Regions from separate parts of the Mucilaginibacter sp. GW821-FHT07H05 genome, predicted to be linked through region 2. Evidence: riboswitches for the same ligand, from Rfam matches in the RefSeq annotation. Region 2 holds a riboswitch; each other region holds the start of a gene.

Region 1 (5,374 bases), on a different contig from region 2:
CTCCAGCACCAAATACTTTGGCGGCCATAGCGATTTGATGGGCGGCGCACTGATCACACCAGAAAAAAGCGACTGGTGGTTAAAAATACTCGGGGTACAGGAAATGGGTGGCGCCATCCCCTCGCCTATGGACTGCTACTACTTAGTACGCAGCCTTAAAACATTGCCTTACCGTATGAAAGGGCATGCCAGCAACGCCACGTTACTGACTGCATATTTAGAAAAACATCCTAAAGTAGAAACCGTAATGTACCCCGGGCTTCAATCGCACCCGCAACATCAGATAGCAAAAGACCAAATGCTGGGCTTTGGCGCTATGTTTTCGTTTTGTGTTAAAGGCGGCGCCGATGAAGCTAAACAGGTGTTATCCAAACTCAACCTGTTCACCATAGCCACCAGCTTAGGCGGTGTAGAAAGTTTGATAGAGCATCGTGCATCTGTAGAGGGGCCGGATACTAAAACGCCGCAAAATTTACTGCGTGTATCGGTCGGGTTAGAGCATATTGATGATTTGATTGCGGATATGGAGCAGGCTTTGGCAAGCTAAAAGCACAAGGCATAAAGCTGAAAGCTACTTTTTTGTCCGGTTTTTATGGCTGCTTTATGCTTTCGCCTTTCAGCTTTATGCTTAAAATGAAATTTAATTTGGAGAGATACGTCTTTTCAACCTATATTTGGAACATTATTTGGTAGCGATACTAAAAAAAATCAATTCCCTTCAAAAAGGTTTTGGTTTATAAAGAAGTGGCGAGAGATCAGGCTCAGAGACCCACTGGCAACCCTCCAAAATGGAGAAGGTGCCAAAACCTGGCCCGGTGAATGGATCATCGGGGGTTATAAATTAACAACCATGAAAATTAAAATTTACATCCAGCAACAACCCGCTCCTACGCAAACGCGTATGCCTTCAACCTGTAATATCGCTCATGGCGATATGCCGATCTGTTGTAGCTGCTGTTGCTAACATACACGTTCCCTTTTCCAAATTTACCGAAAATACGTGTATAGCCAGGGATAGCTTATATCCTTACCTATCAATCAATTACACAATTTATTTATTAAAAAATTATACCATGTCAACCATAGTTTTAAAATGTAAAACTCAGCATAACAGCAAAGCGATAATCAGTTTAACATTTTTTAGTTTTTTATAAGTGATATAACCGGTTATAGAGGCTGCCGCCGGATTGAATGCCCGGCCGCAGCCCGAATAACCCATTTGAACATGAATACACAAATATTTAAATATCAGCAGGCATTTGAATTGGAATCGGGTAAGCAGCTGCTTAATCTCGAGATCGGTTTTCATACGTACGGCACCCTCAATAAACAACGCAATAACGTGGTATGGGTTTGCCACGCGCTTACGGCCAACTCGGATGTGCTGGACTGGTGGAAAGGCCTTTTTGGCGATGGTTTTTACTTTAACCCCGACGAGCATTTTATTGTATGCGCCAATATATTAGGATCGGCTTATGGTACTACCAATCCGTTAAGCATTAATCCGGCCACTAACCTACCCTATTATCTTACCTTCCCCGAGTTTACTATTCGCGATATTGTAAAGGCGCACCAGTTATTAGCCGCTCATTTAGGTATCGATCAGATAGAAGTATTACTTGGCGGTTCATTAGGCGGGCAACAGGCATTGGAATGGAGCATAATGGAACCCGAACGCATCAAAAATCAAATATTGATAGCTACTAACGCGCGCCATTCGCCCTGGGGCATTGCTTTTAACGAATCGCAGCGCCTGGCTTTAAGCGCTGATAGCACTTTTTACGATAATACGCCCGATGGCGGCAGCAAAGGTTTAAAAGCGGCCCGCACCATAGCCCTGCTCTCCTACCGTAATTATAAAACTTATCATATTACCCAACAGGAACAAACCGACGAACTGCATAATTACCGGGCGGCCAGTTATCAAAACTACCAGGGGCAAAAACTGGTTAACCGTTTTAATGCCTATAGTTATTGGTACCTTACCAAGGTAATGGATTCGCACAATGCCGGGCGTAACCGTGGCGGCGTTGAAAAGGCCTTAAGTACTGTTATCGCTAAAACACTGGTTATCGGTATTAAATCCGACGTGTTATTCCCTATTGAAGAACAGCAATACCTTTTCAGGCATATCCCAAAAGCGGCTTTGGCCGAGATAGATTCACTATATGGTCACGACGGATTTTTAATAGATACCGAGATCCTGACCAACGTTATTTCATCATTTTTTAAAACAGACGTAAAAGGCAAGATCATCGACTTGCAGCAAACAGCATAAACATAATGAGTAAGAAACTTAAAATTGGACTTTTTGGCTTTGGCGTGGTTGGCCAGGGCTTATATGATATCATCCGAACCAAAAACCTGAACATCGAGATTGTTAAAATAGCTATTAAAGACGCGTCAAAAAAACGCTCGCTCCCATCCGAACTATTTACTACCGATAAGGACGAACTACTGAACAACCCCGAGATCAATACGATTGTAGAACTGATTAACGATACCGAAGCGGCTTATGATATCGTTTCTACCGCTTTAAGTACAGGCAAAAATGTGGTGTCGTCCAGCAAAAAAATGGTGGCCCTTTATTTACAGGAATTAATAGACCTGCAGCATCAGTATGGCACATCTTTGCTGTATGAGGGCGCGGTTTGCGGCAGTATCCCCATTATCCGTAACCTGGAGGAGTATTATGATAACGAGTTACTGCACTCTATCAGCGGTATTTTTAACGGCTCATCTAATTATATTCTCTCTAAAGGATATAACGAAAACATGGATTATGATACCGCGCTTAAACTGGCGCAGGATTTAGGTTTTGCAGAAACCGACCCGACGATGGACGTTGGCGGATTTGATGCCAAATTTAAGCTGGTGATTGCCGCGGCCCATGCCTATGGCGTAATTATAAAACCAGAGGAAGTGCTGAACGTTGGCATCCAAAACCTGTCGGCTTATGATCTGCAATATGCCCGCGAAAAGAAATTAAAGATAAAGCTGGTACCTGTAGCAAAAGAACTGGACGACCAGCATGTTACCATGTTTGTATTACCCAAACTGGTTAACGAAAACGAGTTTTTATACAATGTAGATTACGAGTACAATTGCGTAACCGTGCAAGCGGCATTTGCCGATCAGCAATTTTTTTATGGCAAGGGGGCCGGCGGCCACCCTACCGGTTCGGCGGTATTATCGGATATCGCTGCCTTGCGTTACGATTATCAGTACGAATACAAAAAAGCGCATCAAAAAAAGGACCTGAAGTTTACGAATAATATCGAGCTGAATATTTACCTGCGTTACGAAGATGAGGACCTGGTAGAAGCGTTACAGTTTGAATATATCCACGAACGCTTTTATTCTGGCAATTATAAATTTGTTACCGGCAAGATCAATCTGCAAAACCTGATCGATAATCAATACCGTATCCTGAACAGCAAGGCATTTGTTGCTTTTGCCGATCAGTTAACGGGGGTTAATTTGGCCCTGGCAGCAAAACAATCGGCCGAAGTTTTTTAGTGGATTTCTCAGTCGAATAAGTTTAAAAGGCTTTCTTCACGGAAGGCCTTTTTTGTTTTTTTTTGATGTGCAGCCATAGATTTAACCACGGAGGTCACGGAGGGAGAAGCACAACGAACACAGAGCTTATAATCAATTCTCTGTGCCCTCTGTGAAAAACTCCGTGACCTCCGTGGTTAAATTACCCTACAAGTATAATTTTTAGGGCAAAATTTAAACATATCTTTATATTTGGTCAATATTTGACTGTCCCTGATTAAATGTCAAAACTTTATAAGCTATCAAGCAATAAAATATTTATTACTTTCCTGTGGTTTGGGCTAAGTTTTTTCGCCGCCTTTAAAATGGTTATGGGGCATGCCATTAACAATTACCTCATTTATAAATATACTTTTATCAACCTGCTGCATCAGCACAATTTATACACGCCCCAGCCCCATTTCTTTTTAGATACTAATCATTACGGCCCGCTGTTCGGCATATTGATTGCCCCCTTTGCATTGCTGCCCGATGGCATTGGCGCCATATTGTGGACCATGTTTAATGCCATGGTTTTGTACAAAGCCATCCTGCTACTGCCGCTAAAAACCGAGTATAAATACTTTATGCTTTTAATCTGCGCGCACGAATTGATGACCGCGGCTTATAGCGTACAGTTTAACCCGATAATGACGGCCATTATCATTTTTAGTTTTATTTTTATTCGGAATAAAAAAGATTTTTGGGCGGCCTTTTTCATCATAGCCGGTACCTATATTAAACTATATGGGATAGTAGGACTGGCATTTTTCTTCTTCTCTGATCATAAGATCAAGCTGATCATTTCCCTGATGTTTTGGTCGGTAGTTTTATTTGCACTGCCCATGCTGTTTTCTTCACCATCGTTTATCGTACAATCCTATCACGATTGGTATACCAGTCTGAGCGAAAAAAACCAGTATAATACGTTTTCTGATATGCAGGATATCTCGGTTATGGGAATGATCAGGCGGATATTTAATTACCCTGCCTTATCCAACACATTGGTTATTTTACCGGGTATGCTGTTGTTTGCCACCTCCTATCTGCGTATTAAAAGTTTTAAAAACCTGCATTATCAGTTATTGATCCTGGCCTCTGCCCTGTTATTTACGGTAATATTCAGCACCGGTTCAGAGTCGCCGACTTATATTATAGCTTTTGCCGGAGTAGCTACCTGGTTTATGAACTTAGACAGGCCAGTTAAGCCATTTGAGATTTTTTTACTGATATTTGCTTTGATCATAACCAGTTTGTCGCCTTCAGACCTTTTTCCGAAGTTTATCAACAAACAGTATATCAAACCATACGCATTAAAGGCGCTGCCCTGTTTTGTAATATGGCTTAAAATAATTTACGAAATCTTAACCAGGGAGTTTAAACAGCAAGTACCTGAAACAACACCCGGATTGGCCACATGAGCAAGAAAATATCGGTAGTTATTCCATCTTTTAACGAAGCCAGCAACGTCAGCGAACTGGTGATGCGCTTAACCGCGGTGCTAAAAAAATTACCTTATGCTTACGAGGTGATTTTTATTGATGACGGCAGTTCGGATAATACTTTAGCGATTTTAAAATCGCTAAACAGCATCAACAGCAACCTTTACTACCTGGAGCTTTCCCGCAATTTTGGCCACCAAAACGCGCTGAAAGCCGGGTATGATTATGCTGAAGGCGATTGCATCATCAGCATGGATGGCGATTTGCAACACCCGCCCGAACTGATCCCCCAATTCCTCGCCAAATGGGAAGAAGGCTTTGATGTGGTGTACTCCACCCGCGAATACCAGGATGACGCCACGTTTTTCAAGACCAAAACATCGGATATTTTCTAC
Region 2 (5,374 bases):
GTCTTTAGGGATCTCTTCGTAAACTTCCAGCATCCCGGCGTTCACAATACCCATATCCATTCCAGCATTTATAGCGTGGTACAGAAATGCAGAGTGCATGGCTTCTCGTACTTTATTATTACCGCGGAACGAGAATGAGATATTACTTACCCCACCACTCACTTTAGCATGCGGCAGGTTTTCCTTTATCCATTTGGTAGCTTTTATAAAATCAACCGCGTAGTTATTATGCTCCTCTAAACCGGTAGCTACAGTCAGGATGTTCGGATCGAAAATAATATCCTGCGGCGGGAAGCCTACTTCATCTACCAGGATATCATAACTGCGCTTGCAGATCTCTATCCGGCGCTCAAAGCTATCGGCCTGGCCTTGCTCATCAAAAGCCATTACCACGGTTGCCGCGCCATAGCTCAGGATTTTGCGGGCGTATTCCTTAAACTTATCTTCGCCCTCTTTAAGGGAGATAGAGTTTACGATACCTTTCCCCTGCAGGCATTTCAAGCCGGCTTCGATAACCGTCCACTTTGATGAATCGACCATGATAGGCAGCTTGGCAATATCCGGTTCGGATGCCAGCAGGTTCAAAAATTTCACCATCGTCGCTTCCGAATCGATCATGCCCTCGTCCATGTTCACATCTATCACCTGCGCGCCACCTTCTACCTGCTGGCGGGCAACGGTTAGCGCCCCCTCAAAATCTTCAGCTAAGATCAGCTTGCTGAATTTTGGCGAACCGGTAATATTGGTTCGCTCGCCCACGTTCACAAAGTTAGTTTCGGGGGTAACGGTTACAGCTTCCAGGCCGCTCAGGCGCATATATGGCTCAATTTCAGGCCTTTTACGCGGCGTTACCTTGGCTGCTTTTTCGGCAATAGCACGAATATGGTCGGGCGTGGTACCGCAACAACCGCCAACAATATTGACCATCCCATTGAGCATAAAATCCTCTATCAAATGGGCGGTTTCATGCGGGACTTCATCGTACTGGCCAAACTCGTTCGGCAAGCCGGCATTAGGGTAGGCCGATACATACACATCGGCTTTAGCGGCCAGTTCCTCTAAGTGCGGGCGCATTTCTTTAGCGCCCAAAGCGCAGTTTAAGCCTACCGAAAGCAGGTTGGCATGTTGCACCGAATCCCAAAAAGCCTCAACGGTTTGTCCGGATAAGGTACGTCCAGATGCATCGGTGATGGTACCTGATATCATCAGTGGCAAGCCTTTGTAAGCCGGGTTTTTATGACGCAGTTCATCCTCGTAACGCTTGGCGGCAAACAGGGCGGCCTTGGCGTTCAGGGTATCAAATATGGTTTCGATTAAGAGCAGGTCCGAGCCGCCATCCACTAATCCGCGGATCTGTGTGTAATAAGCATCAGCCAGGATATCAAAATTAACAGCACGGTAACCCGGATCATTCACATCAGGCGATAGTGATGCTGTACGGTTAGTGGGCCCAACGGCACCAGCTACAAACCGTGGTTTTTCCGGTGTTTTCAGGTTGTATTCATCCACTACCTCGCGGGCAATGCGAGCACCTTCGTAGCTCATTTCGTAAGCCAGGTCCTCCATGTGGTAATCGGCCAGCGATATTACCTGTGTACTGAAGGTATTAGTTTCGATAATATCCGCGCCGGCTTCCAAATATTCGGCATGGATAGCTTTGATCACGTCCGGCCGGGTCAGGTTCAGCAGGTCGTTATTGCCTTTCAGATCAGACGGATGGTCACGAAAGCGTTCCCCGCGGAAATCTTCCTCCGTCAGGTCGTACCGCTGTATCATGGTACCCATAGCCCCGTCAATAATCAGGATGCGTTTTTCTAATTCTTTTCTAATGTCCATTCTTTGCAAGTCGTAAGTCTTAAGTCAGGAGTAATAAGTACGGTAAATCAAGCAGCAAAAAGACTGTCGACTAAAGACTTAAAACTTCGGACTTAAAAAGCGGCTTATATCGAAAAGTCGGGTGTTGTGGTTGACTTTCGCTTATCTTTCCCATTGCCTTTTGGCTGATGAGTAGAATGTAGCACCTTGTAAGTACAGGTTGCTAAGACATCGCAGGGTCTAATCCCTCCGTCTTTCTCTATAAGCAGTGCAAAGATGCGCAATAGGGCTGTAAATTGCAAATGGAATGAGTAAGGGAAAGTCGGGAAGTAAGAAAGACGGGAAGTCCGGAAGATATGATGACACGTTGCGGATAAAAAAGTACTGCTGTACTCATCTGGCTCCAGCCGGGTGACTTTAGTGGAGTTAAAAATGCAATTGCAAACAATAGCGTGGGCTCCCAACCAACGGGAGTTTATTAAATCCTTAAAAGTAAGACGCCATTAATAGTTCCATAGGACAATCATACCCGAGCTGCCTATGGAATTGCCACGGCGCTACGCTTTTCGCAATGACAAGATAATAAAAAAGGGCTGCTTTCATTCGAAAGCAGCCCTTTTTTATAGCATATGCCTTTTACGACATCTTCAATTTTTTCTGAATATCAGCTACGTAGCCTTTAAATTTCTTATCGGTATCAATCAGATCTTCCACGGTTTGGCAGGCATAGATCACGGTAGAGTGGTCGCGGCCGCCGAAGAAATGACCGATTGATTTTAAAGAGCTTTTGGTATGTGCCTTAGCCAGGTACATCGAAATCTGGCGGGCCTGAACGATCTCGCGTTTGCGTGTTTGCGATTTTACCATTTCAATAGGTACTTCAAAATACTCGCAAACCAGGTTCTGGATGTATTCCATCGAAATCTCTTTGGTTGAGTTCTTGATGAAGTTTTTCAGCATTTGCTTGGCCAGGTTCAAATCTATCTCCTTGCGGTTAAGGGTTGATTGTGCCAGCAACGATACCATAGCGCCTTCCAGCTCACGTACGTTGTTATCAATGTTATGCGCAACGTATTCCAATACCTCATTTGGCAGATCGATACCATCCTGGTAAACTTTGGTTTTCAGGATAGCCATACGGGTTTCCAGATCGGGCACCTGCAAATCGGCAGATAGGCCCCATTTAAAACGCGACAATAAACGTTCTTCTAATCCAGCCAGGTCTTTCGGCGCTTTATCTGATGTAATGATCAGCTGCTTACCGGTTTGGTGCAGGTGGTTGAAGATATGGAAGAAGAAATCCTGTGTTTTCTCTTTACCGGCAAAGTTATGCACGTCATCCATGATCAGTACATCAATAGCCTGGTAAAAATTAACAAAATCGTTAATGTTGTTATGTTTCAGCGCGTCAACAAATTGCTGGGTAAATTTCTCGCACGATACATATAATACTACCTTATCGGGCAGCGAACGTTTGATCTCGTTGCCAATGGCCTGCGCCAGGTGGGTTTTGCCTAAACCTACGCCGCCATATATCATTAAGGGGTTAAATGATGTGCCGCCCGGTTTGGCCGCTACCGCGTATCCGGCCGAACGGGCCAGGCGGTTGCAATCGCCTTCCACAAAATTATCAAAGGTATAATTTTGGTTAAGCTGCGGGTCAACATTCAGTTTTTTAAGCCCGGGTATTACAAAAGGGTTCTTGATATCCTTATTAATAGAAATAGGAATGGGCATCGATTGATTTTTCCCTTCGGCACCATTGCCATTTGATGGCATATTGGTAGTGTAAGGTTTGCTTGATGATGATTGCTCTACCACTATATTATATTCTAAGCGTCCGTCCTCGCCTAATTGTTTTTTTATGGTTTTGCGCAACAGGCCCACATAGTGTTCCTCCAGCCACTCATAAAAAAACAAACTTGGCACCTGTATCGTCAGGATGCTACCCTCCAGCCTTAAAGATTTTATAGGCTCGAACCAGGTCTTAAAACTCTGGGCAGGTATATTATCTTTAATGATTTGCAGACAACTATTCCAAACGTTAGTACAAGTTTTTTCCATGCGGTTTTCTTAAAATATTGATTTACACCTCCCACAGAAGCTTTCGATGCGACGGTTACGGAACATCGAATATTCAAAAAAAAAAGCTATTAAAAAATTAAAATTTGAAATAAATTTTAATTGTCAGAATTGACCCAATTAAGGGTGTTTTCGACTCTTTTTTTGTTTTGAAAATTCACCTGGTAACCCAGGGGTTGGCGGGCTTCCGGGCGTTCCATTATCGGGAAAGCACCCGCTTTATCAACGCCGTTATACGCAGATTGTTTACAAGTAGTTTTCAATTTTCAACATTTAACCAAAATGATAAATTATTGACTATTAATTATTTACCAACGTAAAATGTAGTTGTATTTAGCTTTCGTAAAAATAAAATGTTGATAAGTTTGGCGATAAAACGCAGACAGACAGTTGTTTAATACTCTCCAAAAACACTGCGAAGGGCATCGGCAACCTCGCCCAAAGTGGCGTAATTTTCTACTGCCTGCAGGATGTACGGCATCAGGTTTTCGGGGCCTTTCGCGGCCGTTTTTAAACGGTCTAAATTATGGTTTACAAGGGTGTTGTCACGGCTATTTTTAAGGGCCTCAATTTGAGCGGTTTGCTGCTTCCGGATGGAGTCGTCAACCCTGAAAACATCCCCATGATCTTCCTCCGGCTGGGTGAATTTATTTACACCAACAATTACACGTTCGCCCGATTCGATGGCGGTTTGATAATCATAAGCGGCGGCACCTATCTCCTGCTGAATGTAATCCTGCTCAATCGCTTTTACCGATCCGCCCATGGCATCTATCTTATCTATATAGATTTTCGCGGCTGCTTCCATCTCGTCGGTCAGCGCTTCTACAAAGTACGATCCCGCCAGCGGGTCTACCGTATCGGTCACCCCGCTTTCAAAAGCAATGATCTGCTGGGTGCGCAGGGCTATCTTGGCTGCAGCCTCAGTCGGGAGCGATAAAGCCTCGTCATAACCATTGGTATGCAGCGATTGTGTGCCGCCTAAAACTGCAGCCATGGCCTGGTGACTAACCCGTACAATATTATTATAAGGCTGCTGTGCGGTCAGTGTCGATCCCCCGGTTTGGGTATGGAAGCGTAGTTTTTGCGCATCTGGATGGGTGGCGCCCAGCTCTTGAGTAATATGCGCCCACATCCGGCGGGCAGCACGGAACTTGGCTATCTCTTCGAAAAAGTTATTATGGCAGTTAAAAAAGAACGATAACCTGCGGGCAAATACGTTAATATCCAGGCCTTTTTCCAGCGCGGCCTTTAAATAGGCTTTGCCATTAGCCAGGGTAAAAGCTAATTCCTGCACGGCGGTTGATCCTGCTTCGCGGATGTGGTAGCCTGAAATGGATATGGTATTCCATTTAGGCACTTCTTTACTGCAATACTCAAACACATCGGTAATCAGCCGCATGGATGGTGTTGGCGGGTATATATAAGTACCGCGCGCGGCATACTCCTTTAATATATCATTTTGGATAGTGCCGGA
Region 3 (5,374 bases), on a different contig from region 2:
TACGGTGGCTACCCTGATGTTCATATTATTGGGCACTTTAACGGTATACTCCAGTTTTACAATATAGTGGCGCCTTTCGTTATCATCATGATAACGCGAGCCACGATCATGCGGCCGGCTATCATAAGGGGCGGCGGTATAGGCAATAATGCTATCGGCCTTTTGATCGAACCCCAGCTTAAATTCCTTTTTGGCTAATTCCACATCTTCTGGCTTGTCGCCCATAATGGTTTGGTCAATTTCTATGATAACCTGGTTACCGCTGTAACCCTCCACCTTCACGCTGCCGAATACATTGTACAGGGCAAGCACGCTGCCTGCAGCTGGTTTTTGCAAGGTGAATTGCTTGCTGATGTGTTCCGTAACTTCCGGACCGCCTGATTTTTTTTGGGCATAAGCATGGCCCCATCCCGCTAAAAGCGCGATTAAAATTAATTTTTTCATGATATGTTATTGGTTTTAAATTAAACTGTTAATGGTTTCTTTGATCTTGTTGCGGACACCGTGGTCCAGGTTTTTTTGTTTTAGTAATTCCTTAAACGAGCCTACCGAACGCTTCTCCTGTAGTTTCAGCATCACATCTGCAATGGCCGATTGCATCAGTGGCGATTCCTGTTCGGTGATAGATTTGATCAGCCCCGCCCTAACCTCCGGATGGTTGGCCAGTTGGGTCAATGCATCTAATGTGCTGAGGCGTACGTTCACATTCGGGTCATTATTCAGCGTGGCTAACAGCGCATCAATCACCTGCTGATCTACATGCTTGATCTCGCTGGTATAACTCACCCCCTTGATCCGCTCGGATGCTGATGGATTTTCCAGCATGGATAGCATCATGGTTTGTTTCAACTCGTGCACCTGGTCGCTTAATTCGGCCAGTTGCTTATTCTGCTGGCTGCCTTTGCCCATGCTGAATACCCAGTATCCGCAGGCAAAGCTTACCAAAACAATTACCAGGTTATAAGCCATCGGCATGCGTGGCTGCCATTGCCACAGCGTGCTTATTTTTTCCCTGATGCCGGTCCACAGGCTGTTTTTGCCGGCTACTTCTTCCTTATAAGTATCCAGCATAGCCTGAAATTTTACCTGCATATGTGCTGATGGGGCAGGGGTTTCCATTGTACCCATTTCCATCCAAAGTTCCTTCATAGCGGCCAGTTCCTCGCGGCAGCTTTTGCAGCCGCTCAGGTGCTGTTCCAGCTTCAGGCGCTCGGCCGGTGGCAGGTTTTGATCTATCCAGCCGGTAAACAGTGCTTCATATTTTTCGCAATCCATCGTCGTATCTCTGTTTAACGTTCAATTTTTGTGTATATCTCTTTTAGCTGGCATAAAGCCCGGTGCACCCGCACCTTAACCGCGCCCTCGCTAATATTCATTATCTGCGCAATTTCCTGGTGTTTTAGCTCCTGGAACCTGCTTAATGATAGTATCTCGCGTTCATCATCGCTCAGCCGGCTCATGGCCCGCTGTAAGCCCTGTGCTGCCTGCTTCCTGTCCAGCTGCTCCTCTATATTGGTGCTGCCCGGGATCCAGTCGGCCATATCCTCTACGCTATCCTTAGCCATCACCAGTTTTTTGCGTTTACCCTGGTCTTTCAGCACATTGCGGGCAATGGCATACATCCAGTGGATAAATTCGCCTGCGCCGGTGAAGTTGTGGCGGTACTTCAGCATTTTATAAAATACCTGCTGCACCATATCTTCACTGGCCTCGCGCTGGTAGGTCATGTGGTAAAGGAAACCATATAGCTGGCGATGGTAGCGCTGAAACAGCAGCCCCATCCGGTCCAGGTCGCCGGCCTTTACCTTAAGCATAATCGCATTGTCGGTCAGCTTATCCAATGCGTTTTGTATTATGGTTATTCATATATAGCTCTGTAAACTCCGGTTAAAAAAAATGGTTACAGGAAATTTAGGAAAAAATGTGTGAACCGTTAATTTTATTTGATTTAGTTGATTGCGCTGATAATAGGGGAGGGCGATATCCGGGATAATCAACCTATTCCAGTACTGTAGCTTTGGCATGTTCACGATACTCACGCCAATAGTGAGAGAACATCCGTGAACGCACCGTGAACACCCTTTTGCGACAAAATTGCGCACCGACCTGTTTGTGCCACCGTTATCTCAATACTTATTATAGTTTTGTTTAACACTATACCCACCCTAAAACCAAAATTATGTTATATCACAAACTCAATGGATTACGGATCAAAATTAGCAACACCAACGACGGCGAGGTTTACTTTGTTGATGAGGGCAAGGCGCGCCACATTCCCGACGTGGAAACCTATAATGCCATGTTCAATAATTGGGATTTCATCTGGACAATCAGCTTTTCCCAGCACAATATGATTGACATCGGTAGACCGATCCCAAAAGGCGGTTACCCCATTTTCCACTGGGGGCCTGATTTCTACTTTGACGACTGGAGCTCTGATCTATCATCAGGCAGCCGTCATATCGCCAATCCGCAAACCATGCTGTATTGCAATTTCAAAAGTGATACGCCAAGTCCTTCCCAGGATCCCAGGGAGGATAGCCGCGGCCTGGGCTCGCCCATCGCCTGGGTCCCCGTGGATGGAAACCGCGTGATGGCTGGAAATGCCATGTATCTTATGGATCGCGGACAGAAGCGGCATATCAAAGATCCTGCAACTTATATCAGCCTTTTCGGCGATACCGAGGCACGGGTAGCCGACAGCCTTGATGATATCCCCTCGGGCCCCGACATCGCAACCCCATCTACCCGCCTGGTAAGAGTAAGCGACATGCCTGATCAACAAACATATCTTTTGGACAACGGTTTTAAACGCCTGATCAAGGGCGCTAATACGATGTCTTATTATAGCTTTAACGGAGGTACGGTTACCGGCATGAGCTGGGCATACCTCTTGGAAATCCCCGACGGCAGCCCTATAGCATGGCCAATAGATAACTCCATGTAATAATTTTTAGAACGATGCCTTCGTATTGCGATTTTTTGCATATGCGTTAACTAAAACAAAGTAAATATACCCAAGATGTCGCCGAGCGACTCTTTTGCGCAGTTGTTCATGCAGCCGCCCGGCCGGAGGCCACAAGTGTCCGGAAGATTCTTAGTTCCCTCCCACGGGGAGGGGTGCGGCTGATTGTGTTGTGGCAGGGAGGGGTTTCTACGCTTGATGAAACCTCTCCCTACACCCTCCCGATGGGAGGGAATCGCACAATCCCCCTCTTTTTTTAATCTTCCGAACTCTGATAGGCTGGAGCCGGGCGAATGCATCTGTGTACCCCCGCGTTAGCGATAGGAGCGGATACCGGCCCTGCGGCTAAGGCCCTGTGCAGTATGAGCGGATAGCGCGGGCCGCAGGTAACGCACTAAAAGAGATTTGTTAATTGGTGATTAGAGATTAGTTGCATTGGGGTTAAACAGACTACGAGATTGCCACGTTGTCCCCTTCACACTATAGCCCTCTCTGACTCCTCGCAATGACAATAAGTAAAATATATTGCTGATAATCAATGTATTTCAAATAAATACTACTAAATCTATAGATTTTATTTGTTTTTATAAAAACGGCCCGTATATTTGTTGCCGTAATCGTTCTTTATTTACTTATCCAGAAAGACTGAGGGAAAGGCCCGAAGACGTCTTGGCAACCTGTACCGGCCCTGTGTGGCGGTAATAAGGTGCTAATTCCTGCTCCGTTACCAAACGGGGAAAGATAAGCGAGTGAATACTACCCGCCGTGTTATACGGTTCTCTCTCTTTCGGCTTTCGCGGATAAGCAAGCAACATCAAACATTAATTTTAAGATAACAATTAATAAAGTGATATTAATTAGTTTTGAGGTAAGCAACCCATTAACAAATTTTTATATCACACATTTAAACACGAAAGACATGAGTTTACGATTAGGCGACGACGCGCCAAACTTTAAAGCCAAAACCAGCCAGGGCGAAATAGATTTTTACGATTTTTTAGGCGATAGCTGGGGAGTATTGTTTAGTCACCCGGCCGATTATACCCCGGTTTGCACTACCGAACTGGGCCGTACTGCAGCCCTGAAAGAAGAATTTGCCAAACGCAATGTAAAGGTTGCGGCGTTGAGTGTAGATTCGGTAGCATCGCACAAGGAATGGATAAAGGATATCAACGAAACGCAAGACGTTGAGGTAACTTTCCCCATTATTGCCGACGAAGACCGCAAGATAGCCGAAGCTTACGATATGATCCATCCCAACGCGTCGCTGAACGCCACGGTAAGGTCGCTGTTCATCATCGGGCCGGATAAAAAGATCAAACTGATCATTACTTACCCGGCATCAACCGGTCGTAATTTTGTAGAGATTTTACGGGTGATAGATTCCCTGCAGTTAACCGCTTACCACAGCGTAGCCACCCCGGCCGACTGGAAAGACGGCGAGCAGGTGGTGGTGCTGCCATCTATTAAAACCGAGGATATCCCGGCTAAATTTCCGAAAGGGCATACGGTGATCAAACCTTATCTGCGCCTAACGCCGCAGCCGAATAAGTAATACCAAAGCCCAAGCCCCCGGCCCCCTAAAGGGGGAGGATGGAAGGTAAAGCTGTGCAAGGCTTTAAAAATCTCCCCCTTTAGGGGGCCGGGGGGCTTAGGGGCTAAAAATATACGTGTCTCCTTTAGTAAAGTAAAACTGTGCAAGGTTTTATGAAGTCTTCTCCGCCGGTATCAGGCGGAGAGACTGGGGGGAGTTGATCAAATCAAACCAACAATATGAAAAAATTACTATTATCCGCACTATTTGCCGGCAGCGCTTTATTAGCCCTGGCACAAACCGCCCCGCCAAAACCGGCAACAGCCGATATTGACCGTGGCTATAAGGTAAAGGTAGGGGATCAGGCACCCGATGATTACCAACTGGTATTATCGGACGGGCGAAAAACATCGTTAAAAGAATTGCGGGGCAAAGTAGTGGTGTTGCAGTTTACGGCCAGTTGGTGCGGGGTTTGCCGCCAGGAAATGCCGCACCTGCAAAAGGAGGTTTGGGAAGCCAACAAGGATAAGGATTTTATACTGATTGGCGTTGACCGCGATGAACCGCTTGATAAGATTAAACAATTCCAGCAGGATATGAAGATCACTTACCCGCTGGCGCTTGACCCCGGCGCTGATATATTTGGACGTTATGCCGATAAAAAGAGCGGCGTAACCCGCAACGTAGTGATTGACCGAACCGGCCGCATTGTATACCTTACCCGTTTATATGACCCTGCCGAGTTTAAGGCCATGGTAAAGATAATTAATGCGCTGGTGAACAAAACCGGCGTTTAAAGACTCCCCCTTTAGGGGGCTGGGGGGATACGGTCAGATGGCCGAGTGGTGAGGCGGAGGTTAGCAAAACCTTCTACG

Evidence for each region. A riboswitch is a leader RNA that binds a small molecule or an ion and turns the genes downstream of it on or off. The one in region 2 is predicted to bind S-adenosylmethionine.
Region 1: another riboswitch for S-adenosylmethionine. It lies ahead of AC07M6_RS08605 (homoserine O-acetyltransferase family protein); the one in region 2 lies ahead of metH (methionine synthase).
Region 3: another riboswitch for S-adenosylmethionine. It lies ahead of AC07M6_RS00965 (peroxiredoxin); the one in region 2 lies ahead of metH (methionine synthase).

Annotation. Positions count from the first base shown of each region.
Region 1 is NZ_JBWKPY010000003.1:171,351-176,724, forward strand. Features, by position in the region: gene AC07M6_RS08600 (trans-sulfuration enzyme family protein) at 1-547, shown strand, start outside; SAM riboswitch class I at 732-843, shown strand; gene AC07M6_RS08605 (homoserine O-acetyltransferase family protein) at 1,226-2,278, shown strand; gene AC07M6_RS08610 (homoserine dehydrogenase) at 2,284-3,519, shown strand; gene AC07M6_RS08615 (glycosyltransferase family 87 protein) at 3,780-4,958, shown strand; gene AC07M6_RS08620 (glycosyltransferase family 2 protein) at 4,955-5,374, shown strand, end outside.
Region 2 is NZ_JBWKPY010000002.1:156,840-162,213, forward strand. Features, by position in the region: gene metH (methionine synthase) at 1-1,836, opposite strand, end outside; SAM riboswitch class I at 1,975-2,083, opposite strand; gene dnaA (chromosomal replication initiator protein DnaA) at 2,452-3,879, opposite strand; gene AC07M6_RS04705 (acyl-CoA mutase large subunit family protein) at 4,292-5,374, opposite strand, start outside.
Region 3 is NZ_JBWKPY010000001.1:198,341-203,714, forward strand. Features, by position in the region: gene AC07M6_RS00945 (DUF4097 family beta strand repeat-containing protein) at 1-444, opposite strand, end outside; gene AC07M6_RS00950 (zf-HC2 domain-containing protein) at 460-1,275, opposite strand; gene AC07M6_RS00955 (RNA polymerase sigma factor) at 1,290-1,841, opposite strand; gene AC07M6_RS00960 (hypothetical protein) at 2,180-2,947, shown strand; SAM riboswitch class I at 3,595-3,713, shown strand; gene AC07M6_RS00965 (peroxiredoxin) at 3,885-4,520, shown strand; gene AC07M6_RS00970 (TlpA family protein disulfide reductase) at 4,739-5,296, shown strand; tRNA gene AC07M6_RS00975 (tRNA-Cys) at 5,328-5,374, shown strand, end outside.